One region of the Massilia sp. LXY-5 genome, then DNA from elsewhere that is predicted to be linked to it. Evidence: predicted binding sites of a transcription regulator. Region 1 holds the regulator's gene; each other region holds the start of a gene.
What was found. Region 1 encodes sigma-54, which starts transcription at its own class of promoters, with help from an activator protein. Its sites were predicted from a motif close to TGGCANGNAANCTGCTTT; they were not measured.

Region 2: a site for sigma-54 is predicted at 1,354-1,371, ahead of ACI48I_RS08865 (phenol hydroxylase subunit). Genes of this name have one in related genera too.
Region 3: a site for sigma-54 is predicted at 1,892-1,909, ahead of pepA (flocculation-associated PEP-CTERM protein PepA). Genes of this name have one in related genera too.

The regions. Positions count from the first base shown of each region.
Region 1 is NZ_JBNNEH010000007.1:85,018-88,255, reverse strand. Features, by position in the region: gene ACI48I_RS21625 (enoyl-CoA hydratase/isomerase family protein) at 1-826, opposite strand, end outside; gene hpf (ribosome hibernation-promoting factor, HPF/YfiA family) at 940-1,296, opposite strand; gene ACI48I_RS21615 (RNA polymerase factor sigma-54) at 1,360-2,826, opposite strand; gene lptB (LPS export ABC transporter ATP-binding protein) at 2,865-3,238, opposite strand, start outside.
Region 2 is NZ_JBNNEH010000002.1:1,175,914-1,179,151, forward strand. Features, by position in the region: gene ACI48I_RS08855 (MmoB/DmpM family protein) at 1-48, opposite strand, end outside; gene ACI48I_RS08860 (aromatic/alkene monooxygenase hydroxylase subunit beta) at 45-1,052, opposite strand; gene ACI48I_RS08865 (phenol hydroxylase subunit) at 1,071-1,319, opposite strand; gene ACI48I_RS08870 (sigma 54-interacting transcriptional regulator) at 1,533-3,224, opposite strand.
Region 3 is NZ_JBNNEH010000004.1:168,826-172,063, forward strand. Features, by position in the region: gene ACI48I_RS14990 (long-chain fatty acid--CoA ligase) at 83-1,732, shown strand; gene pepA (flocculation-associated PEP-CTERM protein PepA) at 1,959-2,834, shown strand; gene ACI48I_RS15000 (hypothetical protein) at 2,903-3,181, opposite strand.

The DNA.
Region 1 (3,238 bases):
TCAGCGGTGAACGCTGGCGCATCGCAGCCAGGGCTTTCTGCAGGAACGGATTCTCGTCCTTTTCCAGCGAGGCCATGATGGCGGCCACCGAACCGGCGCCGAAGTGCGCGTCGATCGCGGCGCGCTGCGTCTCCAGCACGCTCCGGCCCGCGTCCACAGCGAAGCGCTCAGCGAAGCGACGGATCGCGTCAGCCAGCTGAGCGCCCGGCGTCGATTCGATCAGCGCGTTCAGTTCGCCCAGCTGCGCGCCCGGCACGAAGACGTCGGCCAGGCCGAGGTACAGCGCGTCGGCAGCGCCGATCGTCAGTCCGGTCAGGCCCAGGTAGTTGCCCAGCTGGCCCGGCGCGTGCGACAGGAAATGGCTGCCGCCGACGTCCGGGAACAGGCCGATGTTCACTTCCGGCATCGCCATCTTCGTGCGCTCGGTCACGATGCGCAGGCCAGTTTCAGGACCGCCCTGGGCGATACCCATGCCGCCGCCCATCACCACGCCGTCCATGATCGACACATACGGTTTCGGATAGAAGTGGATCAGATGGTTCAGCGCGTATTCCTCGGTGAAGAAATCTTCGAGCAGGGCGCTGCCGCCGGTCGGGGTCGCGTGGCCGGCTTCGTGGAAGAAGCGGATATCGCCGCCCGCGCAGAGGGCTTTTTCGCTGCTGCTGGTGAGGACGACCGCGCACACCGACGCGTCGTCGCGCCAGGCCAGCAGGATGTCCGTCAGGCGCCGCACCATCGCCAGCGAGAGGGAGTTCAGAGCCTTGGGACGGTCGAGCGTGATGATGCCGGTGCCGTTGGCAACGCGGGTCAGGACATGGTCGGTCATGGCGAATTCGTTGATGGAAAAGACAAGCATTTTACCCAAGACACTGCCGTCCACCGCACAAAATGAAAAGGGCGCCTTCCGGCGCCCTCGTTCAGACGGTGCTCGATGCGCGATCAGATCGCAGCAGCAGCCTCTCCGCCTTCAGGCAGGCGCTTGAGCGCCTCACGACTATGGTCCTTCAACATCGTCTTGTATTTCATCACCTGGCGATCGAGCCTGTCCATCAGGAGATCGATCGCCGCATACAGGTCTTGCGCCACACTTTCCACGTGTACGGTCTTGCCGGAGACGCGCAGGTTGATCTCGGCCTTCTGTCGTTTGTCTTTTTCGGTGAGGTTGTCGATCGCGAGGATGACGTGGGAATCGATCACTTGATCGAAATGGCGGGTGATGCGTTCGAGCTTGTTCTGTACGTATTCACGGATGGCGGGGGTGACGTCGAGGTGGTGGCCACTGATGGTGAGATTCATACACACTCCTTTGAAAATGTAGCGGCCGCCGCGCCGCGCAGGGAGTGCGCATGGGGGCCGCTGTTACAAGGATTTGCGGAGACTGACGGGAGGAATCTTGAGTGCCTCGCGGTATTTTGCAACCGTGCGGCGCGCAATGACCATCCCTTGTTCACCGAGCATTTCCGCGATCTTGCTGTCGGATAATGGGTTCTTTGGGTCTTCTGCTCCTGTCAGTTGCGCAATGAGCGCCCGTATCGCCGTAGACGATGCTTCGCCCCCCGCTTCGGTGGCGACATGGCTTCCGAAGAAATACTTCAGCTCAAACATGCCGTGCGGGGTCAGCATGAATTTTTGAGTTGTCACGCGAGAAATTGTGCTCTCGTGTAGTCCTAGTGTATCAGCTATCTCGCGAAGCACAAGGGGACGCATGGCAACCGCGCCATGGCTGAAAAAGTTCTTCTGGCGCTCCACAATTGCCTGCGAAACACGCAGGATCGTGTCGAAACGCTGGCGCATATTTTTAATGAGCCACTTCGCTTCCTGCAGCTGCGCGCTCATCTGGCCTTCGCCTTTTCCCTGCTTGAGCAAATTCGCATAGACGTTGTTCACACGCAGGCGCGGCATCACTTCGTTGTTCAGCGAGACGCTCCAGCCGCCCTTCGACTTGCGGACAATAACGTCCGGTACGACGTAATCCGAGACGCTCGATGCGAAGGCGGCGCCGGGATGCGGATTGCACTGGCGGATCACGGCCTGCGCCTCGCGCAGGTCCTCGTCGTCGCAGTCGAGCGCTTTTTTCAGTTTCGTGAATTCGCGCTGCGCGAACCAGCTCAGATACCCCTCGACGATTTTCAGGGCCATGCGCCGCGTCACCAGCGGCACGCCCGGCATCGCGCGGATCTGCAGCGCCAGGCATTCGGATGCGCTGCGCGCGCCGACGCCGACCGGGTCGAGGCTTTGCACCAGCGCCAGCGCGCAGCGCAGTTCGTCCATCTCGACCTCGAGCTCCTCCGGCAAGCGCGCATGGATCTCGTCGAGCTGCTCCTCCAGGTAGCCGTTGTCGTCGATCGCGTCGATCACGAGTTCGGCCAGCGCGCGGTCGCGCGCCGTGACGCCCGTCACGCGAATCTGCTCGCACAGATGCTCGCGCAGGGTCACGCCGACCGCGCCGAGCTGCGGGCGGCCGTCGTCGTCGCCGTCGCCGCTCGATGCGCGCGAACCCTCTCCCCAGTCGCCCTCGGACTCGCCGCGTTCGACCTCGCCGCCTTCGCCGCCCTCGGCCGCCTCGGGCGCAGGGGCGCCCTCCTCGTTGTTCGGCGCCGGCGCCTCGGCTTGCGCCGGCGCGCTGTTGATCGCGCCGTCGGCCAGCAGGCGCACCGAGTGGTCGAGCGGGTCGTCGAGCCGTTCGAGCAGCGGGTTATCGGACAGGATCTGCTCGATCTCCTGATGCAGTTCGAGGGTGGAGAGCTGCAGCAGGCGGATCGACTGCTGAAGCTGCGGCGTGAGCGCCAGGTGCTGCGAAGTCCGGAGTTGCAGGGATTGTTTCATGGTGCCGCTTGGTGTCCCGTGTTGTTGCTACAGCCTTGCTACATGCGGAAGTGTTCGCCCAGGTAGACGCGTCGTACCGACTCGTCGGCGATGATGTCGTCGGGACGTCCCGACGCCAGCACCGCGCCCTGGTTGATGATGTAGGCGCGGTCGCAGATGCCGAGCGTCTCGCGCACATTGTGGTCGGTGATCAGGACGCCGATGCCGCGTTCCTTCAGGAAGCGCACGATGCGCTGGATCTCGATCACGGCGATCGGGTCGACGCCGGCGAACGGTTCGTCGAGCAGCACGAAGCGCGGATTGGTCGCCAGCGCGCGCGCGATCTCGACGCGGCGCCGCTCGCCGCCCGACAGCGACAGGGCCGGGTTCTCGCGCAGCTTCTCGATCTGCAGTTCGGCCAGCAGCGAGTCGA
Region 2 (3,238 bases), on a different contig from region 1:
CGTGTCCTCGTTGGTCTGCAGCGCGATGAAGACGAGTTGATCGCTCACGATGCGGCTCCTTCACGGGACAGGCCGAGGCCGGACAGGCGTTTTTCCAGCGGCGCCGCCACGGCCGCAAGGACGTCGCCGCCATCGGGGCCGAACAGGCGCTCCGCGACCTGGGCCAGTGCCGGTTCGAAGCGGTCGAGCCATGCGAAGGCGAAGCGCGAGATGGTGGCGGCGTTGGCAGGGCTTTCCTGGACGGCGGCTTTGACGACCGCATCGACCCAGCGTGCGGTCTCGGCATGCCAGACGCGCATGAAGTCTGTGGCGAGCGCGCAGGCGGGACCGTGCTCGAGGGCCAGCTGCGCGTCCAGCTTCTGGTAGAACAGCGGGTAGACGAGGCCGTCCAGCACCAGGTTCTGCGCGACGAACAGTTCGAACCAGTCCTGGCACACCATCAGGTCTTCCACGGCATGGCGTACGGGTTGCCATGCCGCGTCCTGCAGCCAGGCGTCCCTGGCTGCCGCGACCGCCGGCTTGCCGCCGATGAGCAGTCCGATGCGGGTGAGGTACTGGGCCAGCGCCAGGCGGTCCATGGTGTGGAACATGGTCGCCTCCGTAATGGCGGAACCGTAGCCGTACGCGGTGACGTAGGCGTTGTTCATGTTGGCGGCCCACTCGGTATGGCGCAGCACGACCAGGGTCGTGGCCAGCAGTTCCTTCGTCGGCTCGGGCAAGGCGGCCAGCAGTGCGCGCTGTTCGAGGAATTCGAGGTTCTTTTCCATCGACTCCTGCTGGCGCGCCCGGGTGTTCACCCAGGTGCCGTAGTAGAACTGGCGCGGGTCCTTCAACGCATACCAGTCGGCCATGACGACGGCTGTGCGGCGCTTGTCGTACAGCTCGTATTCCGGCTGCCACAGCGGGCGGTAGTGGAAGTTGGCCTCGGGCTGCAGGTCGTACATCGCTTCCTGGTAGCGGGTGGCCGGCTTGTCCGCGCCGAGGCGGCGCGCGATGTTGGCGAAGGTCTGGCGGACAGGCTTGACGCTGTCGGTCCGTATGTCGATTTGCATGCTGGTCTCCTGGTTGTTTTAGTCGTGGGGGCAGGCGCCGGGCACGCTCTCGTGCCAGTGGCGCCGTTCGTGTTCGAGCTGGGTGGCGGGAAGGTCCGGCAGCACCAGAGCACACTGCCGCCGGCGGAAGGTCTCGTACTGGGCCGGCCGCATCGTCAGCTCGACGCAAAGGTCGGGGTCGCCGATCGAGAATTCGAACTGGACCCAGTCGGCATCGCGCGACGTGACGCGCACGAAGCGGCTGGGCATGTCGGGTAACGGATTCATGTCTCCTCCTGTTTTCTATGGCTGAACAAGAGCTATAGCAACTGGTGTGCCAGGAGGCCAAGTGATTGAATTTAAAGGAAAGACATGTCCGCGCCCGGGCGGCGCGGCAGGTGGGGTTCACGATTTGATGAGGCGCCGCGGGCGGGATTCAGCAAATGCGCAGGCGGGGAGGGAGGGAGGCGCGCCGCGGCGGCGACGCCGGGCGCGGGGACGCTACTTGGGCAGTTTCAGCTTGTCCAGCCGGTAGGCGAGCTGAGGACGCGTGATGCCGAGCAGGCGGGCGGCCTGGGTGACGTTGCCTGCGGCCCTGGCCATGGCCGTGTGGATCAGGCGCGCTTCGAACTGGTCCAGCTTGAACTCGTTATTCAGCAGTTGTTCGCACAGCGTGTCCGGGCTGGAGGCGGCGCCCGGCGCGGGCGGCGTATGCAGGTGGCCGGACGGGGCGATGGCCTTCATGCCGCCGGCTTCGGCGAGGGTCGGAAACAGCGTATGGACGTCGATCATCTGGTTGCTGTCGGTGAGGATGACGCCGCGCTCCATCATGTTCTCCAGCTCGCGGATGTTGCCCGGCCATGCATAGTGCATCAGCGCCTGCAGGGCCTTGTCCGATACGCCCAGGATGCGCTTGCCGTACACGGCGTTGTACTTTCCGACGAAGTGTTCCGTCAGCAGGGGGATATCGTCGGTGCGCTCGCGCAGGGGCGGGATGTGGACGGGATAGACGTTCAGGCGGTAGTACAGGTCCATCCTGAACTTGCCGTTGGCCACCGCCTGCTGCAGGTCCTCGTTGGTGGCGGCGACGATGCGCACGTCGATTTTCTGGCTGTGCGTGCCGCCCACGCGTTCCAGTTCTCCTTCCTGCAGCACGCGCAGCAGCGAGGCCTGGGCGCGCGCCGACAGTTCGACGACTTCGTCGAGGAAGATGGTGCCACGGTTGGCGCGCTCGAACTTGCCGGGCCGGCTGACGGTGGCGCCCGTGTACGCCCCTTTCTCCACGCCGAACAGCTCCGCTTCGATCAGGTCCGGCGGAATGCTGGCGCAGTTGACCGCGACAAAGGGCTGCTCCGCGCGCGGCGAACCCGCGTGCAGCGCGCGCGCGAACACTTCCTTGCCCACGCCGGTTTCGCCCAGCAGCAGCACATTGGCCTTGCTTGCCGCCGCGCGCCGGATCAGCTGGCTCGCTTCGCGGAAGGCGCGCGAGCGCCCCACGGAATTGGCCGGGGTGTCCTGCTCGCTGGCTTGCACGGCTTCCCGCAGTTCGCTCAGCTGGCTTTGCAGGGCGAACAGTTCTTCGGCCATCGAATCGCGCATCAGCAGCCGCTGCGTTTCGGCGTGGTCTTCCCATTCCTCGGCCGGTTTTCCCACGATTTCGCAATGCGTGCTGCCACAGCCGGCGCAGGCCACCTCTTTGTAGATAATGGAGCGCCCCATGAAATAGGTGGTATAGCCGCTGGCGTAGCCAAGCTGGCTCCAGCACACCGGCTCCTTGCTGGTGTCGTGGTGCTGGAGGTAGACCTGCGCCTCGAACGAATTGCGCCACTCGAAGCGCCCGAAATAGCTCCCCTTGGCGAGGTCGAACTCCAGCTCCAGCGGCGTCACGTGCACGAGGCCGCGTATGCTGTGCAGTTGCGGCCCCACCATGAAGGCTTGTTCGACCGGCAGGTCCGGCCGCAGTTTGCGGGCCAGTTCCGCATCGCGCAATCCGGTCTGGTAGCCGTAGCGCATCAGCAGGGCGCGCGCGCGCTGCATGCCCATGGTCTCTACCAGCTCGTCGCGCAGCGCGCCCCAAACGCCCGCATGGTTGAGCATCACGCGCTGCTCGGACAGCCAGATGGTGCCCTGGTCTGGATCGAAACGTATCTGCGCGAGCAGGTCCTCATTCGAAGGTAACTGCGGGTTTCCCACTACTGCGCCTCCAG
Region 3 (3,238 bases), on a different contig from region 1:
ACGCAGCAAGCTTGCGGCGGGCCATTCCGGCCAGGCGCCGGAATGGCCCGCCGCATCGAACGAGCCGAGGAGACACACCGATATGCACGAGCGTCACGTCGATTTCTGGCCGCGCGGTTTGCCGCGCCACCTGACCATCCCGCAAACGAACCTGTTTTATAACCTCGATGTCTCCAGCACGCGCTACCCGGGCAAACCGGCCGTGCTGTTCTACGATACGCCGCTCAGCTATACGGAACTGAAGGACCAGGTCGAGCGCGTCGCCGGCTACCTCGAGCAGGAGTGCGGCGTGAAGGCGGGCGACCGCGTCCTGCTCTACATGCAGAACAGCCCGCAGTTCATCATCGCCTACTACGCCATCCTGCGCGCCAACGCCGTCGTGGTGCCGGTCAACCCGATGAACCTGACCGAGGAGCTGCGCCACTACGTCAGCGACACCGGCGCGACCACCATCTTCGTGCCCCAGGATTTATACGCGCAGGCCGCGCCGCTGCGCGAGGAGGGCCTGCGCCACCTGCTGGTCGCGGCCTATTCCGACTACCTGACGACGCCGACCGATCTCGCCGTGCCCGAATTCGTCGCCGCCCCGCGCCGCGCCATCGAAGGCGAGGGCGTCGTCCTGTGGAGCGCCATGCTGGCGCGCGGCTGCCGTCCGGGGCCGCTCAGCGCCGGCCCGGACGACCTGTGCGCCATGCCCTATACCTCGGGCACCACCGGCCTGCCGAAAGGCTGCATGCACACCCACCGCAGCGTGATGTACAACGCGCTGGCAGGCCAGCAGTGGTTCGGGACGCAGCAGGACTCGATTGCGCTGAGCGTGCTGCCGCTGTTCCACGTGACCGGCATGCAGGGCGGAATGAACGGCCCGATTTTCCTCGGCAGCACCATCGTCCTGCTGGCGCGCTGGGATCGCGACATGGCCGCCGAATGCATCCGCCGCCACCGCGTGAACGCAGCCCAGCTGATTTCCACCATGGTGATCGACCTGCTCTCGAGTCCGCGCGTGATGGAGTACGACCTGTCCACCGTCAAGCGCCTCAGCGGCGGTGGCGCCGCCATGCCCGAAGCCATTGCCCGCAAGATGCACGAGCTGCTCGGCATCGACTACATCGAGGGCTACGGCATGTCGGAGACGATCGCGCCGACCCACATCAACCCGCCGGATCGCCCGAAGAAGCAATGCCTCGGCATCCCGATCCAGGACGTCGATGCACGCGTGATCGATGCCGATACTTTCGCGACGCTGGGCGTCGGCGAGGTCGGCGAAATCGTCGTGCACGGGCCGCAAGTGATGCTGGGCTACTGGAACAACGAAGAGGCCAGCAGGGATGCCTTCATCGAGATCGACGGCAAGCGTTTTCTCCGCACCGGCGATATCGGCATGGTCGACGAGGACGGCTATTTCTTCATGACCGACCGCCTCAAGCGCATGATCAATGCCTCGGGCTACAAGGTGTGGCCGGCGGAAGTGGAGGCGCTGATGTACCGCCATCCGGCGATCCGCGAGGTGTGCGTGGTGTCGGGCGTGGACGCGCGCCGCGGCGAGACGGTGAAGGCGGTCGTGGTGCTGAAGGACGGCTTTCACGGTCAGGTCAGCGAACAGGACATCGTCGACTGGTCGCATGCGAACATGGCGGCGTACAAAAGTCCGCGCATCGTCGAGTTCCGCGAGGCCCTGCCGAAGTCGGGGACGGGGAAGGTGCAGTGGCGGAGCTTGCAGGACAAGCGCTGAGCGCCCCACTGGCCGGAGCCCGTCACGCGTTTCCGGGTTGTCCGGTCTGTTTCACCACCGAATTATTTGTTAAATGATATGCCGGAATACTTTACACTTCCTCAGGGAAACACGTAACGATTGAGCGCAAGTCATTGATTTTTATGAGTTGCGAAAAATTGGCATGGCGCTTGCTTGTTTACATTTGTGTATGTGCACAACCAACTCAAGCAAGGAATGCCGATCTATGAAACTCCTCAAAACACTGGGCGCCGCTGCCGCCATGACGATGACCATGGCCGGGGCCGCACATGCGGAAACCGTCCTGAACAATTGGGTGTTTAATCCGACTGGTGGCGGCTTTGCGTCCGGCCAGACGGTCAACGAGTACCTGGACGTGAATGGCAATTCGTTCATCCAGATCAATCCGACGGGCGCGAGCAGCTTCTCGTTTGCCGAGCACAGCGTGTTCAACATCGTGCAGGCCGACAGCAACAGCCAGCTGTTCCCGATCAACTACCCGGGCGGCAACATCACCGCGACCTTTGAAGCGACCGGCACCGGCAGCTTCGGCGGCGCCTTCTCGTTCACCGGCGGTACCATCCGCATGTTCCAGAACCCGACCAACCAGTACGGCACCGCAGCCGGTATCTATGGCGCCAACCTCGGCAACCAGATCGCCGAGTTCAGTGTGCTGGCAGGCGGCGGCGGCCGGGTCGATGCGAGCGGCTCGCCAACCAATAACGGCCAGATCACCGTGCTGGCGTCGGCAGCCCAAGGGAGCCTGGATGCAGGCTACTTCTTCCGCGAAAATGGCACCGACCTGTCGACGGAATCGATCCTGGCCTTTGCCTTCACCAACGCCAATACGGTCGGCGATCCGACCGATCTCCTGGTCGACGAAGTGGCTTGCCAGTACGCCAATTTCAGCGGGAATGGTTGCAATGGCCAGGGATATGCGAATACGCCAGGCTATTTCTTCGTTAGCAATAACGGCCAACTGAAGCTGGGTGAGAACGGCCTGCCGCCGGTCGACGTGCCAGAGCCGGGTTCGCTGGCCCTGTTCGGCATCGCACTGCTGGGCGCCGGCACTGTCATGCGCAAGCGCAACACGAAGGCTTGATCGTCTTTTGATGATTGCAAGAAGGGGGAGGCCGTGTCCGACTTCCGGACACGGCCTCCCCAGTCACATTACTTCTTTGGCTTGGTGACTTGTTGCTGCGCTGTTGCGTTGTTTTGCGCCGCTGCGTTGTTCTGCGCTGCTGCCGCCGCAGCAGCCTGCTTTTCCTTCTTCTTTTCAGCATGGTGTCCGATCACGCAACCGATCGCCGCGCCGGCAACCCCATGCTTTCCGGCCACGTGGCCGACCACGCCGCCCGCCAGCGCTCCTTTGCCGCAGCCGGCATTGGCCGTACCGGCCGCCATCACCAATGCTGCGGATACGATGGCAAGTGTGAATTTCGTGCGCATGACTGCTCTCCCTGTGTAAGTTGATGGTCCACAGTAAGCGTTCCAGCGGGGGCCAAC